One region of the Mycolicibacterium mucogenicum DSM 44124 genome, then DNA from elsewhere that is predicted to be linked to it. Evidence: predicted binding sites of a transcription regulator. Region 1 holds the regulator's gene; each other region holds the start of a gene.
The links. The regulator LexA, encoded in region 1, represses DNA repair genes until DNA is damaged. The targets are predictions, from matches to a motif close to CGAACANNTGTTCG.

Region 1 (5,577 bases):
GATATCCCGCACGATGGGCATGAACTGAAGCAAAGTTGACAGAATCTCTCAATCAAGAGAGTTTGTCTGACGGAATTTGTATCCGGAGTTTTGCCGACCGCGGGAGGAATTCGATGACCGGGCTGCGAACCCGCGGCGGATGGGCTGGTGTCTGGGCCCTTTCTGTCGCGGTGGCATTGCTCATGGCTCCGACGGCATACGCGACACCGGAAAGCGACGCCGACGCGGCGATATCCCACACGTGGGATGCCGCGGGCGGTGACACAGGTGAGCTGGGCGCCAAGGACGGTGACGTCTACCAGGTCGGCGCGGGCTTTGCGCAGAACTTCGCGGGCGGCAAGATCTATTTCAGCGAGAGCACCGGCGCCCACCTCATCTACGGCGCGATTCTCGACAAATATCAGGCGCTGGGCGGCGCCGCGGACAGCGATCTCGGCTTCCCGACCATCGACGAGGGTGCCGGCAAGGCCACCGACAGCCGGAACAGCACGTTCAGCGCCGCCGACAAGCCGGTGATCTTCTGGACGCCCGACAACGGCGCCTGGGTGGTCCGCGGTGCCATCAACGCGGCCTGGGACAAGCTCGGCGGTTCGGCGGGCACCCTCGGTGTGCCCACGGCCGACGAGTCCTGGAAAGGTGACGTCGTCACCCAGCCCTTCACCGGCGGTGAGGTGAGCTGGAACGCCAAGACCAAGACCTTCACCACCACGCCGGCCGACCTGGCCGGCCAGCTGACCGGGGTGGACGTGCCGGGCGACGCGACGACGGCCATCGCCGCGGCGCGCCGCGCGGCCGGCGGCCCGCAGGGCACCCTCGGGGACGAGCAGGGCGCTCAGTACAAGGTCGGCGACGGCGTGGCGCAGAACTTCGCCGGCGGCACCATCTTCTATTCGCCGGCGACCGGTGCGCACGCGATCACCGGCGACGTGCTGGCCAAGTACCGCGCAGCCGGCGGACCGCAGGGCGATCTCGGATTCCCCGCGAGCAACGAGACCGACGGCGGCATTGCGCCGAAGAGCCGGATCGCCACCTTTGCCGCCGCCGACAACCCGGCGATCTTCTGGACGCCCGAGCACGGCGCGTTCGTCGTCCGCGGCGCGATGAACGCGGCGTGGGACAAGCTCGGCGGCGCCACCGGCAAGCTCGGCGCACCGACCGCCGACCAGACGGTCAACGGCGACGTCGTCAGCCAGAAGTTCAGCGGCGGGTCGATCTCGTGGAACAAGTCCACCCGGGCGTTCAGCACCGAGCCGGCCGAGCTGGCGTCGCAGTTGGGCGGCCTGCAGGTGCCCAGCGTCGATCTGCCGGGTGGCGTGACCTCGCAGGCCGACGAGTCCGGCAAGTGGTACCAGTTCCACTGGTGGTGGCTGCTGGCGATCATCCCGCTGTTGCTGGTGGTGGTCGGCATCGTGATCGCAGCGCTGCTGCGACGCCGGCGGAGTGCCGGCCAGGACGCCGTCGACGACCAGGACGCGTACGACTACGACGACCACGAGTTCGGCGACGGGGAGTACGGCGATCCGCAGTATGCGGACGGCGGCGCCGACAGCGAGTACGGCGACGAGTACCCGGCCGAGGACCAACATTTCGACGGCCCGCACGGGGGACCCGAGTTCCAGAGCAACCCGGACGTCATCGACACAGCGCCGACGGTGTACCCCGATTTCACGGCCGGGCAGCCCGTGGACGAGCCGGCCGCGGATGAGCCGGCCGCGGATGAGCCGGCCGACGCCGAGTTCGAGGCACAGGCCGAAGCCGAGGCCCAGCCGGTGGACGCAGCCGAGCCCAGTGAGCCCACCGAGTCGGAGCCGGAAGGCGACGAGCCGACTAAGTCGGTGCAGCTTCCCGAGGCCCTGCGTCGCGGTGGTGCGGCAGCGGGCCTGACGGCGGCCGGGTTGGCGGGCTTCGCGGGCCTGCGGCCCCGGGACGCCGGCGAGCGGGCGGCTGACGAGGGTGCGCCCGAGCCGCAGGAGCAGATCGCCGAGGCCGAGGCGGAGGACGTGCCGGCAGCGGAACCGGCTGCCGAAGCGCCCGTGGAAGCGCCGGTGGACGAGCCGCCGGCGATCGCGACGCCGGCCGAGGAGGCCGTGGTGGCCGGCCCGGCCAGCGGCAGGCACCACGCGCTGGGGGCCGAGGAGCCCGAGACCGCGCAGATGTCGTTCCGCGTTGCCACGGGTGCGGAGCCGCCCGAGGGCTACGGCATCAAGGCCAATACGGAGTCGGGTTTGTACTGGGTGCCGGGGTCCCCCGGATATGACGAAGCGCCCGTCCAAATCTGGTTTGCCAGTGAGGAATTCGCGGTCACCAACGGGTTCATCCGCGGCTGACGTGAGTCACGACTGAGCCCCGCTGCGAGCGACTGCAGCGGGGCTCATCTGTAGGTCCGGCGGGCGTCAGATCTTGCGGATGACGGTCACGACCTTGCCGAGCACGACCGCGTCGTTGCCCGGGATCGGATCGAACGCCGGGTTGTGCGGCATCAGCCACACCTGGCCCTTCGTGCGCTTGAAGGTCTTCACCGTGGCCTCACCGTCGATCATCGCCGCGACGATGTCCCCGTTGTCGGCCACGTTCTGCTGCCGCACGACGACCCAGTCGCCGTCGCAGATCGCGGCGTCGATCATCGACTCGCCGACCACCTTCAGCAGGAACAGCGAGCCCTCGCCCACGAGTTCGCGGGGGAGCGGGAAGACGTCTTCGACGGCTTCTTCGGCCAGGATCGGGCCACCGGCGGCGATCCGGCCGAGCACCGGGACGAAGGTCGGTTCGGGCAGTGCGTCCGAACCGGCGACGTCGGTGGTGATGGTGGCGCCGGTCGAGTCGTCCGCGCCGCGCACGTCCACGGCGCGCGGGCGGTTCGGGTCGCGGCGCAGATAGCCCTTCTTCTCCAGCGTGCGCAGCTGGTGGGCCACCGACGAGGTCGAGGTGAGCCCGACGGCGTCGCCGATCTCCCGGATGCTGGGCGGATAACCGCGCGTGGTGACCGAGGTGCGGATGACGTCGAGGATGGTCCGCTGGCGCTCGGTGAGGCTGCTGGACCGTCCGCCTGGCTGGGCGTCCGTTGTGTCGGTGCTGTCGCTCATGGAGACGAATCTAGCCCAGTGCGCACGATTCATCAAACATGTGTTCGAGATCGGGCGGCTCGGCGTGTCGCGGGGTGGATCCGGTTGTGACGTCGCGAAAGGGGTCGCGGAGTCGGGGAACGGAACTTGTCGGTGGGTGGTCGTATCGTTCGCAACAGTTCGATCACATGTTCTACCGTTCGAACATTTGGGCGATATAGTCGAACATAAGAGCGATCGAACCTATGTACGAACTCCTGAGAGGAACCGACATGACCGTCATCACCCGCGAATACCCGACCGACGTCGTCGTCCGCACCGTGCCTCGGCGTTCAGATGTGAATCGGCACCGCCAGGCCCGGCTGCGGCCGGCCGGCTCTCGTCCCGCGGGCGCGGCCTTCCGCCACCGGGGCACCGGTGTCCTGACCTCCCGCGCCTCGCACCGCCGCAACCCGATCACGCCGTTGACCACGGTGCTGCTGGCCCTCGTCGCGGCCGGGATCACGGTGTGGCTGGGTCTGGTCGCGCAGTTCGGTGAAGCTGTCCAGCCGACGTCTTCGGCAGCATCGGTGCCCGCGCAGCTCGCGGTGGTCCGGGTGCAGACCGGGGAGTCGATCCAGCAGGTCGCCCGGCGGGTGGCGCCCGATGCGCCGGTCAGCGCCGTCGTCGACCGCATCAAGGAACTGAACAAGCTGCCGTCGGTGGCCCTGAATGCCGGGCAGACGCTGATCGCGCCGGTCGGCTGAGGACGGCCCGTGCGCACCTCGATCGGCACGGCGCCCGGCCGCGTCCGAGCGGCACGGGTAGGCTCGAGACCGTTCGAAACGGTCGATTGTCGGTGCGGCGAAGGAGCGGTGATGCACTGTCCGTTCTGCCGGCATCCGAACTCGCGTGTGGTCGATTCACGAGAAGCTGATGAAGGGCAGGCGATTCGGCGTCGCCGGTCATGCCCGGAATGCGGCCGCCGGTTCACCACGGTGGAGACCGCAGTCGTTGCGGTGGTCAAACGTAGCGGCGTCACCGAACCGTTCAGCCGGGACAAGGTGATCAAGGGCGTACGGCGCGCCTGCCAGGGGCGGCAGGTCGACGACGATGCCCTGAACCTGTTGGCACAGAAGGTCGAAGATGCGGTGCGGGCCACCGGATCTCCCGAAGTGCCCAGCCATGAGGTCGGGTTGGCGATCCTCGGTCCTCTGCGTGACCTCGATGAGGTCGCCTATCTGCGGTTCGCCTCGGTGTACCGCTCATTCTCGTCCGCTGAGGACTTCGAACGCGAAATCGAGGCGCTGCGCGCGCACCGCGGCGTCACGTCGTCGGGCTGAACGGCCGCTAGGTCGCGCTGCGTTCGTCGGTCTCCATCGCGTCGAACACCGCGGCTTTCATATCGACCGAGGCGTCCATCGTCTTTGTTGTGACGCCGGCCTGAAGAAGGCCGCGCAGCGCGTCACGGTCGTAGACCGACGGCGCGGTCGTGTCGATGAAGTCCTCGATGAGTTTCACGAACCGATCGGGATCGTCGTGAAATGGAAAATGTCCTGAGTTGTCGAAGAACTCGAGCCGGGAACCCGGCATCGCGGCGTGGGCCAGTTCGCCATGCGCGGCCGGGATGACGGCATCCTGGGTGCCCCAAACCAATTGCACCGGAATGGCTTCGGTCAAATAACATCGGTCCAGCATCGTCACCACCTGGCCGCGCCAGTCGACAACGGCACGCAGGGTCCGCGCGAAGGCAGACGAGGCCTTGGGCTCGGGCAGGTCGTTGAGGATCCGCAGCATGTTCGGCAGGTCGTGTCCCAGACCGGTCGACCCGAGGAGCGCGCCACCGAGACGCCCGGCGAACTGAAGCGCCGGGAGTACCAACGGGATTCGCAACAGTGCCAGCGCTTCGGTGCCCAACGGCAGCGCCGCGAGCCGCAGCGCGATGTTCACGTCGCGGGTGACGCCACCGGCGCCGACCAGCACCAGGCGCTCGACCAATTGCGGGAACTGGTAGGCGAACTGCATGGCCACGCCGCCGCCCAGCGAATGGCCGACGACCGTCACGCGTTCGATGTCCAGCACGCTGAGCAGGTCCCGCATGCCGTTGGCGTACGCCGCCACCGAGTAGTCGGCGCGCGGCTTGTCGGACTGGCCGTGGCCGAGCAGGTCCGGAGCGATGACGGTGAATCGCTGGGCGAGGCGCGTCTGCACGGTTTCCCACGTGGTGGAGTTGTCGCCGATGCCGTGGATCAGCAGGATCGCCGGCCCGGAACCTGCTATCCGGAAGGCTCGCCGGTAGCCGTGGATGGTGCGGTACTCCAGCCGCGGCGTCACGTCACGCACCGAGTGCAGGTTGGGCTTCCCGTCGGACATCGTCCCAGCTCCTTCCCATCGTGTCGGCCAAGCCGACCGCGTGGTCAGTCGCCGACAGTGCCGTCGTCGCCGGCCTGGGGATCGGAGAACCCATCGCCGGACTGTTCGGCGAGGAACTGCTCGAACTGTGCGCCGAGCTCGTCGCCGCTGGGTAGTTCCTCGT
Region 2 (5,577 bases), 770 kb from region 1:
CAGCTCACCCAAGACTGTGCTCACCGAGGCCGGCCCGGTGCCCCTGGATGTGCCGCGGGACCGCGATGGCTCGTTCACCCCGACGCTGGTGCCCAAAGGCACCCGCCGTATCGGTGGTCTCGATGACATGATCGTTTCACTGTATGCGGGTGGAATGACGTTGCGGGACATACAATTTCATCTTCAATCGACGATCGGGACCGAGGTGTCGCACGAGACGATCTCCAAGATCGTCGACGAGATCTCCGATGAGGTGCTGGCTTGGCAGCGCCGGCCGTTGGAGCCGCTGTATCCGGTGATCTACCTCGACGCGATGATCGTGAAGGTCAAAGACGGCGGCCACACCCGCAACAAGGCCGCGCACATCGCTGTGGGCGTCGACATGGCCGGGGTCAAGCACGTCCTGGGCATCTGGGTCCAGCCCAACGAAGGCGCATCGTTCTGGGCGTCGGTGTGCGCGGACCTGGCCAACCGGGGTGTCAAGGACGTGCTGATCGTGTGCTGCGACGGGCTCACGGGCTTCCCGGAGGCGATCGCCGCGACCTGGTCGCAGGCCGCGGTGCAGACCTGCGTGGTGCATCTGATCCGCAACGCGCTGCGGTTCGTGTCCTATGCCGACCGCAAGGCCGTGGCCGCGGCGCTCAAGCCGATCTACACCGCACCCGATGCCGACGCTGCCCGCGTCGAGTTGGACGCGTTCGCCGCCTCGGAGCTGGGGAAGAAAAATCCCACGGTGACAATGGTTTTCGAACGCGCGTGGGAGCAGTTCATCCCGTTTTTGGCGTTCCCGCCTGAGCTGCGCCGGGTGATCTACACGACCAACTCGATCGAGTCGTTGAACTATCAGCTGCGCAAGATCATCAAGAACCGCGGACAGTTTCCCAACGATGCCTCGGCGGTGAAATTGCTGTGGCTGGCGATCTGCAACATCGAAGACAAACGCGCTGCACAGCGGGCCAAGGAACGCGGCCAGAAACAGGGCCGCACAGCCCCCGGACGCCTCGTGGAAGGACAGGTGGTCACCAACTGGAAGAAGGCACTCGAGCAACTCGCACTGGTCTACCCAGAGCGCATCGAACGTTATCTGTAAGCACCACAACAACTCACATACGGACAATCAGACAGGCGATTTACACAGAAAACTTGACAGGCTCCCGGTACAACAAATCCGCCGCGGCTTTGCGGAGGTCTTCGGGGGTTTTCACCCTCGCGTCGGCCACCAGATCTGTTTCACACTGGGCCAGGGTGACCGGATCAGCCGCCCACAACGGGACCTTGCCGAAAAACCAGGTGATCACCGCGACGTGCTCGCCATTGATCGCACCCTCAGCCAGCGCCGCGGCGACCAACTCCCACACCGGGCCCAACGCCTCCCCGGTGATCGCCGAGCGCGGACCCACGTTGTCGCAGTCCCGCACCCGTCGACGGGCCTCCTCCCGGCTGATCCGCAGCCGCACATGCAACACCTCAGGCCAATCCTTGGCCCCGATCTCCTTCGCCGTCGCCTGGGTTTGGGCGGCCGCCAGGATCTGGTGATCGACGGCTTCGGCGGCGCACTTCAGGGTTTCGCGGCGGGACTGCAGCTCCAACAGGACTTTGATGGGCAACCCGCTGTAGTCCAGGCCGTTGACCGTGGCGATCGCATCCTCAAGCGCCGCGTAGGCGTTGAGGACGGTAGCGGAGTCGATGGCCATACTCGAACATTAGTTCGAATCACCGACAAGTCGCTGTGACGAATGGGCCACTAGTTACCTTCTGCGACCAGTGAAAACAAAGTGACCAAAGTTTTTTCGAGAGAGTCGCCGTCGAGCCAGGTATATGAAGCCATCCAGCGCGGCACCCCATCCAGCCGCCTGGATCAGGCCGAGCTTTCCTCAAAGTGACGCCGGATAGCCGAGAGCATCGCCGCGTGCGCTTTCTCCGCCTGCGCGGCAGTGAAGACCATAAGCGGAAAAGGCGCCTCTATATCCACCGCCTCGGCGACAGTGGTGCCGGCGCCGGCAGGTGCGAAGGTAACCGTGCCACGGAGCCGCACAGCCGGAAATTGACGCGCCTCGGTGTGCACGACACCGTCGGGCGCGATCAGCACCGTGGCCCGGTAGGTCACGCCCAGACTGAACGGACCGAGTGGGATGCGATCCCGCACCCGATAGTCACGACGACGGCCCCGCACATCCTGCCGATCGGCCAGACAGTCCACCGCCACGACGAGTGGATGCACCAGTTTCATGTTCGCCAGATCTGTATAGAAGGTGCGGACATCAGCGGGCGCCCCGGGCACCTCTTCGGTCAGCTCGAACCGGGACCGCGACAGCCACATCGACCCACCGTAACTTGACCGTTTCAGATGGTCAGCCAGTATCCGCCGGATCGGCGGCACGAGCTGCCCGGCCGGGCGTCGAAATCGGCGCCAAAACCGCACAAAGGCCTCGCAGGGCCGTTTCGGAATTAGCTGGTCACGACCTCGCAACGACCGCGACGACCTTGCATTTGCGCAAAAGCTGTGTATGGCAGTATGTTTTGTGCATTCACCTGCGAATACGTGAAATCGCCTCTGCCCCAACAAGACGCGAATAAACGTGGATGTAACGCACACCACAGGATTCGCGAAACGTGATGGCGGACACGGAATTTTGACGCTGTCGAATTTCCGTTGCTAGCGTTCATCGCCATGTTTGCTATTGCGACCGCATCGCTGCTGGCTTTGGTCAACCAGGTTTCGGGTACGCCCTACATCTCCGGCGGAGACACGGCACGCGGCACTGACTGCTCCGGACTGGCCTCCTGGGTGGCCAACGCGGCCACCGGCCGCCCCGTTTACGGCAACCGGTTCAACACCGGCAACGAAGAGGCCGCTCTGCGGGCTCGTGGCTTCCTGCCCGGCACCGCGCCCGGCGCCCTGAACATCGGCTGGAACGGCGGCCACACGGCCGTGACGCTGCCGGACGGCACCCCGGTGTCCAGCGGCGAGGGCGGCGGCGTCCGCATCGGTGGCGGCGGCGCCTTCCAGCGCCAGTTCACCCACCACATGCACCTGCCGCTGGCTCCGGGCGAGGACATCCCCGCCGATCTGCCCCTTGACGGCCCGCTGGACGCGCCGCTGGCTCCTCCCGCAGGTCCGGCCGACCTCCCGGCCCCGGAAATCATCGAGGCGGCCAACTTCGCGCCTGCCCCCGAGGCCCCGGCCCCGGCTCCCGAGGCGCCGGCGCCGGCTCCTGAGGGCCCGGAGATGCCCGTCTAACCGTTCGACGACCCCTCTGTTTCACAGTCAGGGCTGCCACCGCTCAGCGGTGGCAGCCCTGACTGCTATTTGACGTACTCGGCCAGGTGGGACCCGGTCAACGTCTCGCCGTCCGCGACCAGGTCTGCAGGAGAGCCCTCGAAGATCACCCGCCCGCCGTCGTGACCTGCACCGGGACCCAGATCGATGATCCAGTCAGCGTGGGCCATGACAGCCTGGTGATGTTCGATGACGATCACGGACTTGCCGCTGTCGACGATCCGGTCCAACAGCGCCAGCAGCTGCTCGACGTCCGCCAGGTGCAGGCCGGTGGTCGGCTCGTCGAGGATGTAGACGTCGCCCTTCTCCCCCATCTGCGTGGCGAGCTTGAGTCGTTGCCGCTCCCCGCCGGACAGCGTGGTCAACGGCTGCCCGAGCGTCAGGTAGCCCAGCCCGACGTCCACCATCCGAGCGAGGATCTTTTCTGCGGCCGGCACTTTCGCATCGCCGTCGGAGAAGAACTGCGCGGCCTCGGCGACAGGCATGGCCAGTACTTCGGCGATGTTCTGCCCGCCCAGGGTGTATTCGAGTACCGAGGCACCGAACCGGCGGCCTTCACACTCTTCACAGCGGGACTCGACGGTCGCCATTACTCCGAGGTCGGTGTAGATGACACCGGCACCGTTGCACGCCGGGCAGGCGCCTTCCGAATTCGAGCTGAACAGTGCGGGTTTGACGTCGTTGGCCTTCGCGAACGCCTTGCGGATGTGGTCGAGCAGTCCGGTATAGGTGGCCGGGTTGCTCCGTCGTGATCCCCGGATCGGTGCCTGGTCGATGGTGACGACGCCGTCGCGGCCGGCCACCGAACCGTCGATCAGGGAGCTCTTGCCCGAGCCCGCCACGCCCGTGATCACGGCGAGCACGCCGAGCGGGATGTCCACGTCGACGTCCTGCAGATTGTTGGTGTTGGCACCGCGAATCTCCAACGCCCCGTTGGCCTCTCGCACCGAATCCTTCAGCGCCGCCCGGTCGTCGAGATGGCGGCCGGTGATGCTGCCGCTGCCACGCAACCCTTTCACCGTGCCTTCGTAGACCACCTCACCGCCGCGCGAGCCCGCCTCGGGACCGAGGTCCACCACATGGTCGGCGATGGCGATCACTTCCGGCTTGTGTTCGACGACCAGCACGGTGTTTCCCTTGTCCCGCAACTGGATCAGCAGTTCGTTCATGCGGGTGATGTCGTGCGGGTGCAGTCCGATGGTCGGCTCGTCGAACACGTAGGTGACGTCGGTCAGCGCCGAGCCGAGATGACGAATCATCTTGACCCGCTGGGCTTCTCCGCCGGAGAGTGTGCCGGCGGGCCGAGCCAGGGACAGATAGCCCAGCCCGATCCCGACGAACGAATCGAGCGTGTGCCGCAACGTCGCCAACAGCGGAGCCACGCCGGCGCCGAGGCGCTTGTCGTCGGCCAGCGCGCCGACCCACTCGGCCAGATCGGTGATCTGCATGGCGCAGGCCTCAGCGATGTTGACGCCCTTGATCTTTGACGAGCGTGCCAGCTCCGACAGCCGGGTGCCCTCGCACTCGGGGCATGTCGTGAACGTCACCGCCCGCTCGACGAACGCCCGGATATGGGGCTGCATCGCCTCGACGTCCTTGCTCAGGAACGACTTCTTGATCTGCGGGATCAGACCCAGGTAGGTGAGGTTGACGCCGTCGACCTTGATCTTGGTCGCCTCCTTGTGCAGCAGGGCGTCCAGTTCCTTCTTGGTGAACTTCCGGATCGGCTTGTCGGGGTCGAAGAAGCCGCAGCCGTTGAAGATTCGGCCGTACCAGCCCTCCGTGCTGAAGCCGGGAATGGTGATGGCGCCATCGTTGATCGACTTGCTGTCGTCATACAGTGCGGTGAGGTCGATGTCGTTGACCGCGCCGCGGCCCTCGCACCGCAGACACATGCCGCCGACGATGTTGAAGTCGCGACGTTCCTTGACGGTGCGGCCGGCGCGTTCCATGGTCACGGCGCCGGCCCCACTGATCGAAGCGACGTTGAACGAAAACGCCTGCGGCGAGCCGATGTTCGGTTCACCGATCCGGCTGAACAGGATCCGCAGCAGCGCACCGGTGTCGGTTGCCGTGCCGACCGTGGAACGTGGGTCGGAGCCCATCCGTTCCTGGTCGACGATGATCGCGGTGGTCAAGCCCTCCAGCACGTCGACGTCGGGGCGGGCCTGTGACGGCATGAAGCCCTGGACGAACGCGCTGTACGTCTCGTTGATCAGCCGCTGCGACTCGGCAGCGATGGTGTCGAACACCAGCGAGCTCTTGCCCGAGCCGGACACCCCGGTGAAGACCGTCAG
Region 3 (5,577 bases), 2.6 Mb from region 1:
AGGCCGTTCCTCGATGACGGCCCGCACGCCCGTGAGCGCGGCGAAGTGCAACGTCTCCTCGATATCGCGCGCGGTGCCCGACGGATGCCCGACGACCGAGAAGCCGCCGTTGATGAGGTCGAGCGGGCTGATCGGCAGGGGCTCGGGGGTGACGCCGACCGTCACGAGCTGCCCCTCGGGTGCCAGCCCGCCGACCGTGGCGGCCATCGCCGTCGAGCTCGCGGCGGTCGCGAGCACGACGGTCGCCCCACCGAGACGCTGCAGTTCGGCGGCGACGTCCGAGGCGTTCGAATCGATGTAGTGGTGGGCGCCGAGCTCCTTGGCGGCGGCCTCACGCTCCGGCCCGCGCGCGATCGCGACGGTCTCGAAGCCCATCGCCCGGGAGAACTGCACGCCGAGGTGGCCGAGGCCACCGATCCCGATCACCGCGACCAGGTCACCGGCCTTGGCGCGCGTCTTGCGCAGCCCGTTGAACGTCGTCACGCCCGCGCAGCCCATCGGGGCGGCCTCGGCGAACGAGAACTCGTCCGGGATTCGGGCCAGCGCGGTCGCGGGCGCCGTGACCGATTCGGCGTATCCGCCGGGGTAGTGCCAGCTCGGCACCTCCATGCGTATGCACTGCATGAAATGGCCTTGTCGACATGGGACGCAGCGGTTGCAGTTGCCGCCGAACCAGCCCACCGCCACCCGGTCGCCGACGACGAAGTCTTCGACGCCGTCGCCCAGTTCGGCGACGGTGCCGGCGATCTCGTGGCCGAGGGTGATCGGCCACGAAAGTCCCGGGAAGTGCCCCGCGTGGAACTCGCGGTCGGTGCCGCACACCCCGCACGCGGCGACCTCGATGCGGACGTGGTCGCGCGGCGGCGAGGCGGTGTCGACGTCCGCGAGTGTGAGCGGGCCGTCGGCTTGAGCAACGTGAACTGCCCTGTGAGTGGCCATGCGCCGACCCTACGAGGGATGTGCGGTTGACGGAACCACCTGCAGACACCGGTATCTTTGGGCCCCATGACGACCACCATCTCCGCCATGCCGGGTTTCCTGGACCCGATGACGCTGATCGGCTACTTCGGGACATGGGCTCTGGTCGGGTTGCTGGTGGTCATCTTCATCGAGTCCGGCGTGCTGTTCCCGGTGCTGCCCGGCGACTCTTTGCTCTTCGTCGCCGGCCTGTTCGCCGCCAAACTGGCCGCCGGCACCGCCGATGACAAGATGCAGGAGGCCAACTTCCAGCTCTGGCAGCTGCTCGTGTTCATCCCGATCGCAGCAGTTCTGGGTGGCCTCGTCGGCTATTTCGTCGGCCGGTTCATCGGCGTCGAGATGTTCAAGCCCGATGCGCGGTTCCTCAAGCAGAAGTATCTCGACGAGGCGCACGCTTTCTTCGAGCGGCGCGGTCCCTTCGCGATCGTCATCGCCCGGTTCGTGCCGATCGTGCGCACGCTGGCACCGCTGACGGCCGGGGCGGCAAAGATGAACTTCGCCGTGTTCACCATCTACACCGTCCTCGGTGCTGTGGTGTGGGGAGTCGGGCTGACGCTGCTCGGCTACTGGCTGGGCCAGTTCGCCATCATTCAGAAGCTCATCGAGCCGATCTTCATCGTCATCGTCGTCGCCTCGGTGACGCCGATGATCTGGCACTGGTACCAGCGCCGCAAGGCCGCCGCATCACAAGGCTGAGCCGCCTCGGCGAGCGGGTTCAAAAAAACTTTGGCCACTTTGTTTGCGCTGGTCACGGTAGATAACTAGCGTCACATCGCGCATGGTTTCTTGTCGGTGGTTCGAACTAGTGTTCGATGTATGGGAAGTGACCGGGACAGCATCTTCGCCGCCTACGCAGCGGCCGAAGACGTGGTCACCACCCTCAATACGCTCGACTACAGCGGCCTGTCGGCCGCGGACCAACTCGAACTGCTCTCCCGCCGGGAAGCACTCGCCAGCCGCATGCCGGTCGCCGACCACGCCCTGCTGGCCGGGCTGCGAGCCCAGACCAGCCCGAACGAGATCGGCGCGAAAAACTGGGCCGACGTCCTACGCATCCGACTGCACATCAGCAGCGAGGACGCCCACCGCCGGGTCCGCGACGCCGAACATCTCGGACCCCGCACAGGACTGACCGGTGAGCCGTTACCACCGCTGTGGGAGGCCGCGGCCGCGGCGCAAGCGGACGGGGCCATCAATCCCGAACACGTCAAGGCGCTCGGCCACTTCATCAACAAACTGCCCGACTGGGTGGACCCCACCACCAGTGGACAGTTCGAGCAGTCGCTTGTCGCCGGGGCACGGCACCAGACGCCCGAAGAGTTGCGTGCCACCGCCGAGGCGCTGCTCTACCTGCTCGATCAGGACGGGCCGCTACCCGATGACGCCGAACGCGCCCGCAAACGCGCCTTCCGCATCGGCAAACAACAACCCGACGGAATGTCCAAAGTGGACGGCTGGCTCGACCCCGAAGCACGCGCCACCCTCGAAGCAGTCCAGGCCAAACTCGGCGCCCCCGGCATGTGCAACCCCGCCGACCCCACCCCCTGCCAATCCGGCACCCCCACCCAGGCCCAGATCGACAACGACACCCGCAGCACCGACCAACGCAACCACGACGCCCTCGCCGCCATGGGTCGCATCGCCCTCGGAACCGACCTCGGCGACCACAACGGCCTACCCGTTGCCATCGCGGCCACCTGCACTGTGACCGATTTGGAGCAGCGCACCGGGGTCGCGCTCACGCACACCGGCAGCAAGCTCCCCATCAAGGATCTGCTGCAGATGGCCGCCACCAATGGTGCCGATCACTACCTTGCTGTGTTCGACCAGCACGGTGAACAGCTGCTGTACATGGGCCGAGCACGTCGCACCGCCACTGTGGCGCAGCGATTCGCCCTCTTCGCCCGCGACCTGGGCTGCACCAAACCCAACTGCACCGCCTCCGCCTCGCGTTCGCAGGCCCATCACGTCGACACCGACTGGCGCGATGACGGACCCACCGACATCACCAACCTCGCCCTCGCCTGCGGCTGCGACAACCGCCTCGCCGACACCGGCGGCTGGAGCACCACCATGGCCAACGGCCGCGCCCACTGGACCCCGCCACCACTACTCGACGTCGGCCAACCCCGAACCAACCAATACTGGCACCCCACGCTCTACCCACCCGAGAGCGGCGATGATCAGGGCGGCGAAAGTGACTGTGCAACAAACTGATTGGCCGACGCAGCAGATCCCTTCGCTGCGGCGCTGTTGATCGCCTTACCGGAGACGGGCTGAAGCCCACCCCGGCAGGCCGGTCCAACCGGCAGGCGGCCTACAGCCCCAGGGCTGCGGCCAACTCTCGCAGACCCGGCCGCGGGTCGGCGGTCGGATGCTCGCCGAGCACCTGCACCACGACGTGGTCCGCGCCGGCGTCGAGGTGCGCCGTCACCTTGGCCGCGGCATCTTCGACGCCGCCCATCCCGACCAGGGCACGGGCCAGTCGCTCGGATCCGCCGCGGACCAGGTCGCTCTCATCGAAGCCCTGGCGCAGCCACGAGTTCCGGTAGTTGGGCAGGCCGCTGTAGACGTTCAGGTGATCGTGGGCGCGGCGCAGCTGTTCGGCGTCATCACCACCGACGACCACGGCCTGCTCGGAGACGATCCATTTGTCCGGCCCGAGGATTTCCCGCGTCGTCGCGGTGGCTGACGGCAAGACGAGGTACGGATGCGCGCCGTCGGCCTGGCTGCCCGAGAGCTCGATCATCTTGGGGCCCAACGCCGCCAGCAGCCGGGGCGGCCGGCCCACCCCGGGTTCGATGGCATCCGGCACGGCAGCCATCCGCTCCAGGTAGCTGCGCATCGTCGCGAGCGGCTTTTCATAGGTGCCGCCCATCCCCGCTCCACCAGCGGGCCGTGACTGACGCCGAGGCCCAGCACGAACCGTCCCGGGTACAGCGCGGTCAGCGTGCGGGCACCGGCCTCGGCGGCCGACGGCAGGCGCACATGAATGTTGGCGATGCCCGTACCCACCACCAGCCGGTCGGTGGCCGCAAGGAACGCCGCCGACTCGGTGAGGCATTCCTTGCCGACGGTCTCGGGCAGGAACAGCGAGCCGTAACCCATGGCTTCGATGTCGCGGGCCACGGCCTGAGCGTCCGGCATGGCCCAGCTGTCGCTGGCCCACCAGACGCCGATACGGGACGGAAAGTCGATGCGCGCGCGTTCAGTCACCAGTCCACCATCGCCTACCGCCACCGGCACGGCGACGCGGGGTCACCCCTGCAGCCGGCCCGACAGCTCGTGAGCCTGCTCGAGAAGGAGCCGCCCCAGTTCACGTCGACGTCCCGCGCGGAACCGGGTCTCGACACCAGTGAGGCTCAGTGCCCAGCCGGGCAGGCCGCGCCGGTCGAACACCGCGGCCGCCATGCCCCAGCTGCCTTCCACCAGCAGCGCGGGATTGACGGCGTAGCCGGCGCGCCTGGTCTGCTCGATGCGCTTGCGGATGGCAGCCTCGGAATGTGTTGGTCCCCAATTGGTTTCGGGCTGTTCGCGGGAGAAGTAGTCGTCGACGTCCGCGGCCGGAAGGTGACTGAGGATGGCCAGGCCGGCGCTGGCCACCCCGAGCGGAAACCGGATACCGACCTGCAGGACGTGCGAGCGCAACGGGAAGCTGCCCTCCTCGCTGAGCACGCACACCGTCTGATCGCCGCGGCGGGCGGAGAAGAACGCACTCTCACCGGTCTCGCGCGCCAGCCGCGTCACGACGGCACGCGCCTGATCGGTCACGTCGTGGTGCTGGGCCGCACCGACCCCGAGCAGATACAGCTCGGGACCGAGTGACCAGCGGCCGGTCTTCTGATCCCGGCTGACCAGGTGTTCGTCGGCCAACGCGGTGAGCAGCCGGTGCGCCGTCGGCCGGGCCAATCCGGCCAGCTTTCCGAGCTCGGTGGTGGAGGCGCCGTCGGGTTCGGCCGTGGCCACGGCCCGCAGCATCGCCCCCACGCGGGCGACGACATTCGGACCGGTCATCACCACATCCTAGGCGTTCATTGAATGAACGCACCTGTCGTCGATGCTCATCCTGTGAACACTTTTGACCTGCTTCGAGCAGAGACTTGCCCTGTCAGCGACGTGCCGTGTTGAGTGGGTCACGCGTTTACTGGATGAACGGAGTGTCATGACCTCGAAGGTGTACGCCTCGGCCGCCGCAGCGGTCGCCGACATCGGTGACGGCGCCACGCTGGCTGTCGGCGGATTCGGTTTGTGCGGCATCCCCGACCAACTCATCGATGCCATCGCCGCGTCGAGCGCCACCGATCTCGAGGTGTTCTCGAACAACTGCGGCGTCGACGGCGTCGGCCTCGGCGTGCTGCTGGGCCTCGGCAAGGTCCGCCGGGTCACCGCCTCGTACGTCGGTGAGAACAAGGAGTTCGCCCGCCAGTACCTGTCGGGCGAGCTCGAGGTCGAGCTGACCCCGCAGGGCACGCTGGCCGAGCGGATGCGCGCCGGCGGCGCCGGCATCCCGGCGTTCTACACCCCGGCGGGCGTCGGCACCCCGGTCTCCGACGGCGGTCTGCCGTGGCGCTACGCGGCCGACGGTTCCGTCGCTGTTGC
Region 4 (5,577 bases), 3.0 Mb from region 1:
ACATGGTGTGGAACCACGACTTCGCACTCACCGAGAACCACATGGTGTTCGTACTGGATCCGTTGCGCCCCAACATCCCAACGCTGTTACGTACCCGATCGCTCGCGAAGGCACTTGAATACCAGACCCGCAACGGGTCGACGCGGTTCGCCCTGGTGCCGCGCGACGGGTCCAAGCCCCGCATCATCGAGCATGAGGCACTGACGCACATCCACGTCACCAACGCCTTCGAGGACGGCTCCGACACCGTGGTGGAGTTCTTCCGCTTCGAGGACTCGGACATCTTCGGCAAGCTCGGCAAGGCGTGGCAGGACCCGGCCGATCCCACCGATCCCCGTGCGCACCTGACCATCGATGAGTGGCCCCGCGGACACCTGTCGCGGTTCCGGATCAGCAAGTCCGGCCGGATCACCGAGACGGTGCTATCAGCAACGGCACCAATGGAATTCCCGCAGTACGACTGGCGGCGTTCGACGCTGGAACACAACGTCACCTACGCCTGCAAGGCCACCGAGGATGTGGGCCACTACAACGCGGTGACGCGCATCGACCACCGCACCGGCGCGCAGACCACGTTCGATTTCGGCCTGGCCCAGACCGGTGAACCGTTGTTCGTGCCCCGCTCCCGCACGGCCGCCGAGGACGACGGCTGGCTGCTGGTGCTCAATCACGATCTGCGGAGCCATCGTTCGCAGCTGGTGATCTTCGATGCCCGCACCATCGAGGACGGCCCGCTGGCCACCGCGCATCTGGAACACCATCTGCCGATCGGGTTCCACGGCACGTTCAGCCGGCGTATCGCGGGCTGAACGCCCGCTTTCGGCACCGGCCCGAGCCCTGGGCAGCCTCGCGCCACGCCGCACCCGATCGGTGGTGGCGGTGACTCACCTTGCAGGACTGTCACTTTCACCATCGGAGTCTTCCCCCTCGGTCGGATACAGGGTGGGGTGGTGGTAGTGGTTGGTTCGGGGTTGGCCGACATCGAGCAGGGGTGGTGGGGTCCAGTGGGTGCGGCCGTTCTTCATGGTGGTGGTCCAGCCTCCGGTGTCGGCCAAGCGGTTGTCGCGCCCGCAGGCCAAGGTCATGGTGTCGACATTGGTCAGGCCGTTATCGCGCCAATTGATCAAGTGATGCACCTGGCTCCGCGACGCCGGCGCGGTGCAATTCGGGCGGGTGCAGCCGCGGTCACGGGCGAACAACGCCAGCCGCTGTGCCGTGCTGGCGGTGCGGGCCGCCCGGCCCAGATACAAGGGTTGGCCGGTGTGGTCGTCGAATACCGCAAGGTAGTTGTCCGAGCCTTGGGCGGCCATCCGAACCAGATCCTTGACCGGGAGTTTCGTGCCGGTGTGCGTGAGCGCCATTCCGGTGCGCTTCTCCAGGTCGCTGACGGTGCAGGTGGCGACCACCGCGACGGGGAAGCCGTTGTGCACCCCGGAGGTCCCGGTGGCCAGCATCATCCGGCCCACGAATTTGAAGGCGTCGTACTGACGCTGCGCCAGGGTGCGCGTGTCGTTGTCGATCTGCTCCTGGGTCGGGGTGCCGGAGTAGCAGGGGTGCGGGTCGGCGGGGTTGCACATGCCCGGGGCGGCGTACTTGTCGAACAACACGTCCCAGTAGGCACGGCCTTCCGGATCCAGCTCGGCGGTGACGTCGGTACGGCCATCAGGTCGCTGCTTGCCCATGACGAACGACCGCTTCGGGTCGGGCTCATCGTCGTCGGGCTCGGGCCCGTCCTGATCGAGCCGGTACAACAAATCCGCCGCGACTTTGCGCAGGTCCTCGGGGGTTTTCACCCTCGCGTCGGCCACCAGATCTGTTTCGCACTGGGCCAGGGTGACCGGGTCGGCCGCCCACAACGGGACCTTGCCGAAAAACCAGGTGATCACCGCGACGTGCTCGGCATTGATCGCCCCCTCAGCCAGAGCGGCGGCGACCAGCTCCCACACCGGGCCCAACGCCTCCCCGGTGATGGCCGAGCGCGGACCCAGGTGATCGCAGTCCCGCACCCGGCGGCGGGCCTCCTCCCGGCTGATGCGGTGCCGCACATGCAAAACCTCAGGCCAATCCTTGGCCCCGATCTCCTTCGCCGTCGCCTGCGTCTGTGCGGCGGCCAGGATCTGATGGTCGACCACTTCGGCGGCGCATTTGGCCGTTTCGCGGCGGGACTGCAGCGCCAACAATGTCCGCACGTCCAGGCCGGTGTAGTCCAGGGACGCGAGCCGAGCGTGCGCAGCTTCGTAGGCGGCGTACGCCTCCTCGACAACGGCTGGATCGGTCAATCCCATACTCGAACACTAGTTCGAACCACTGACAAGAAATCGACTGGAATGTGACGCTAGTTATCTACCGTGACCAGCGCTAACAAAGTGACCAAAGTTTTTGGCGAGCGCTCTACAGCAACCGGCGAGTGGCCGCTAGAACAGCATGAACTGATCGCCGGCCGGGGTCCGGTCGACGAATTCCTCGACATCCGAGCCGCCGACCACATGGCCCAGCAGCGTCATGAATTCGGCATCGGAGACCAGCGGCACGCCGAGCTCGCGAGCCTGGTAGCCCTTGCCCTGGGCCGGCGCCGGTTCGTTGCAGATGACCAGCGAGGTCTGGGCGTCGACGCTGTCGGAGTAGGACAGCCCGACGTGCACGATGCGCTCGATGACTTCTTCGTGCGTACGGACCATCTCGCCCGACAGCGCCACCCGCATGCCCTGCACCAACGGCTGCCCCGGCACGAACCGGCCCGGGTTGGCATAAGCACATGGCAGCCGGGACGCCAGCACCTTCAGCGGCCGGAGTTCGTCGTGCGTGATGGCGCCGCTCGGCCAACGCTTGCGACCCACGTTGCGGATGGGCAGCCAGCGCCGGTGCTCGCGCGCCGCGGCCAGCGCCGGTTTGAGGATCTGGGCCAGCACCATGGCGTCGTCGAGGGCGTCGTGCGGGCGAATCTGCGTCGCGCCGTAGTGCGTCGCCAACGTCTCCAGGCGCAGGTTCTCGGTGCCCAGGTTGAGCCGGCGGGTCAGCTCGACGGTGCACATGACGCTATCGACGGGCAGCACCGCGCCGACGCGCTCGCACTCGGCGGCCAGGAAGGCGTAGTCGAAACCGGCGTTGTGGGCGACCAGGGTGCGGCCGGACAGGACAGCGGCCAGATCGCCGACGACCTCACCGAACGTCGGCTGGCCCGCCAGCATCTCGGAGGTCAGGCCGTGCACGTGCGTGGGGCCGGGATCGACGCCCGGATTGAGCAGGCTGCTGAACGAATGCTCGACGTTGCCGTCGTCGCCGAGGGCCAGTGCCGCGACGCTGATGACCCTGGCGTGACCGGGATCGAAGCCCGACGTCTCGACGTCCACGACAGCCCAACCCGCACCGGCATCGGTGGCCGGTCGGCCCCAGCCGAGGTTGGTTTCGCCCACGTGGCAAGGATGGCACGGACCCCTGACAAGATTCGGCGGACACCACAGCGTGTCGCCGCCCGAATCAAGCGATGACCGCCCTCGGCGGGTTGCTCGACGCTATCGTCTCGGGCATGACCACGATCGACCCCGACGCCCCCGTCCTCGTCACGGGCGCCAGCGGGTATATCGGCAGCTGGATCGTCCGCTACCTGCTCGAAGCGGGGCACACCGTGCACGGCACTGTGCGCAATCCCCAGAAGCCGAAGGGCTTGGAACACCTGCACAAGCTGTCGGCCGATCACCCCGGCAAGCTCAAACTCTTCAAGGCGGACCTGCTCGACACCGGCAGCTTCGACGAGGCGATGGCCGGCTGTGAGCTCGTCATGCACACCGCGTCGCCGTTCCTGCTGCAGGGCGTCACGGACGCGCAGGAGTCGCTCGTGCGCCCCGCGCTGGAAGGCACCCGCAACGTGCTCGATTCGGTGAACCGCACCGAAAGCGTCAAGCGGGTGGTGCTGACCAGCAGCGTGGTGGCGATCTACGGCGACGCCCGCGAATCGCGCGACGTCCCCGGCGGCGTGTTCACCGAGGACCAGTGGAACACCACCAGCAGCGTCGACCACCAGCCGTACTCGTACTCCAAGACCGTGGCCGAGCAGGAGGCCTGGCGGTACCAGAAGGCGCAGGACCGCTGGGACCTGGTCACCATCCATCCGGGCCTGGTGCTCGGGCCGTCCCTGACCAGCGCCAGCGACTCGGCCAGCCTCGCCACCATGAAGCAGTTCGCCGACGGCACCATGCTGACCGGTGCGCCCGAGCTGACCATGGGTGTGGTCGACGTCCGCGATGTCGCCGACGCGCACCTGCGCGCCGGTTACACGCCCGATGCGCACGACCGCTACCTCGTCAACGCCGCCTCCCTGAGCCTGCTGGAGATCGGCCAGATCCTCCGCGGCAAGTTCGGCGTGCTGTATCCGTTCCCGTGGCTGAACGTGCCCAAGGTGGCGGTCAAGGCCGTCGCGCCGGTCATCGGGTTGACGCGCGAGTTCGTCGACACCAACGTGGGCTACCCGCTGGTCTTCGACGCGAGCCGCAGCCAGAGCGAGCTCGGATTGGTGTATCGGCCCATCGAGCAAACCGTCACCGACCACTTCCAGCAGATGCTCGACGACGGCATCGTGCGCAAGCGGCCGAGCATCCGGCTGCCGTAGTGGGCACCCTCACACGTGTCGTCACATTCGGGACGCCCCTCCTAGACTTCCGGGGATGATCACCGCACGAGGACGCGTCGCGCTGGGCGCGGGCGCCGCCGCCCGCTGGGCGTCGCGTGTGACGGGCCGCGGTGCCGGCGCCATGATCGGCGGGCTCGTCGCCATGAAGCTGGACCCGTCGATCCTGGGACAGCTGGGTTCGGGACGTCGCTCCGTCGTCGTCACCGGGACCAACGGAAAGTCGACGACGACGCGGATGACGGCGGCGGCGCTGGCGACCCTCGGGCCGGTGGCATCCAACAGCGAGGGCGCCAACATGGACGCCGGTCTGATCGCCGCGCTGGCCGGATCGCGCAAGGCGACGCTGGCCGCGCTCGAGGTCGACGAGATGCACGTGCCGCACGTCTCCGACGCGGTGGACCCGTCGGTGATCGTGTTGCTCAACCTGTCCCGCGACCAGCTGGACCGGGTCGGCGAGATCAACCACATCGAGCGGACCCTGCGCACCGGGTTGGCCCGCCATCCCAAGGCCGTCGTCGTGGCCAACTGTGACGACGTTCTGGTGACCTCGGCCGCGTACGACAGCCCCAACGTGGTCTGGGTCGCCGCCGGCGGCGGCTGGTCCAACGACTCGGTGAGCTGTCCGCGCAGCGGCGAGGTGATCGTCCGCGAGAACGGCCACTGGCATTCGACCGGTACCGACTTTTCCCGTCCGACCCCGCAGTGGTGGTACGACGAGACGAATATCTATGGGCCGGACGGCTTTACCGCCCCAATGACGCTGGCCCTGCCCGGCACGGTGAACCGCGGCAATGCGACGCAGGCCGTGGCTGCGGCGGTCGCGCTGGGTGCGTCGCCGGCCGCCGCGGTGGCCGCGGTGTCGACTGTCGACGAGGTCGCCGGCCGCTACCGGACCCTGCACGTCGGCGAGCACACCGTCCGCATGCTGCTGGCCAAGAACCCCGCGGGCT

Region 2: a site for LexA is predicted at 1,698-1,711, ahead of C1S78_RS15810 (DUF222 domain-containing protein). Genes of this name have one in related genera too.
Region 3: a site for LexA is predicted at 1,777-1,790, ahead of C1S78_RS24945 (HNH endonuclease signature motif containing protein). Genes of this name have one in related genera too.
Region 4: a site for LexA is predicted at 2,289-2,302, ahead of C1S78_RS26845 (HNH endonuclease signature motif containing protein). Genes of this name have one in related genera too.

Annotation. Positions count from the first base shown of each region.
Region 1 is NZ_CP062008.1:2,485,067-2,490,643, forward strand. Features, by position in the region: gene C1S78_RS12090 (sunset domain-containing protein) at 114-2,327, shown strand; gene lexA (transcriptional repressor LexA) at 2,394-3,083, opposite strand; gene C1S78_RS12100 (LysM peptidoglycan-binding domain-containing protein) at 3,335-3,808, shown strand; gene nrdR (transcriptional regulator NrdR) at 3,920-4,384, shown strand; gene C1S78_RS12110 (alpha/beta fold hydrolase) at 4,392-5,414, opposite strand; gene C1S78_RS12115 (proteasome assembly chaperone family protein) at 5,459-5,577, opposite strand, start outside.
Region 2 is NZ_CP062008.1:3,250,488-3,256,064, forward strand. Features, by position in the region: gene C1S78_RS15805 (IS256 family transposase) at 1-1,090, shown strand, start outside; gene C1S78_RS15810 (DUF222 domain-containing protein) at 1,131-1,694, opposite strand; gene C1S78_RS15815 (SRPBCC family protein) at 1,859-2,320, opposite strand; gene C1S78_RS15820 (NlpC/P60 family protein) at 2,672-3,241, shown strand; gene C1S78_RS15825 (ATP-binding cassette domain-containing protein) at 3,307-5,577, opposite strand, start outside.
Region 3 is NZ_CP062008.1:5,119,415-5,124,991, forward strand. Features, by position in the region: gene C1S78_RS24935 (alcohol dehydrogenase catalytic domain-containing protein) at 1-939, opposite strand, end outside; gene C1S78_RS24940 (DedA family protein) at 1,006-1,674, shown strand; gene C1S78_RS24945 (HNH endonuclease signature motif containing protein) at 1,795-3,195, shown strand; gene C1S78_RS30240 (LLM class oxidoreductase) at 3,296-3,802, opposite strand; gene C1S78_RS30245 (LLM class flavin-dependent oxidoreductase) at 3,724-4,194, opposite strand; gene C1S78_RS24955 (IclR family transcriptional regulator) at 4,237-4,992, opposite strand; gene C1S78_RS24960 (CoA transferase subunit A) at 5,141-5,577, shown strand, end outside.
Region 4 is NZ_CP062008.1:5,494,386-5,499,962, forward strand. Features, by position in the region: gene C1S78_RS26840 (carotenoid oxygenase family protein) at 1-809, shown strand, start outside; gene C1S78_RS26845 (HNH endonuclease signature motif containing protein) at 885-2,285, opposite strand; gene C1S78_RS26850 (DEDDh family exonuclease) at 2,415-3,413, opposite strand; gene C1S78_RS26855 (SDR family oxidoreductase) at 3,527-4,606, shown strand; gene C1S78_RS26860 (Mur ligase family protein) at 4,662-5,577, shown strand, end outside.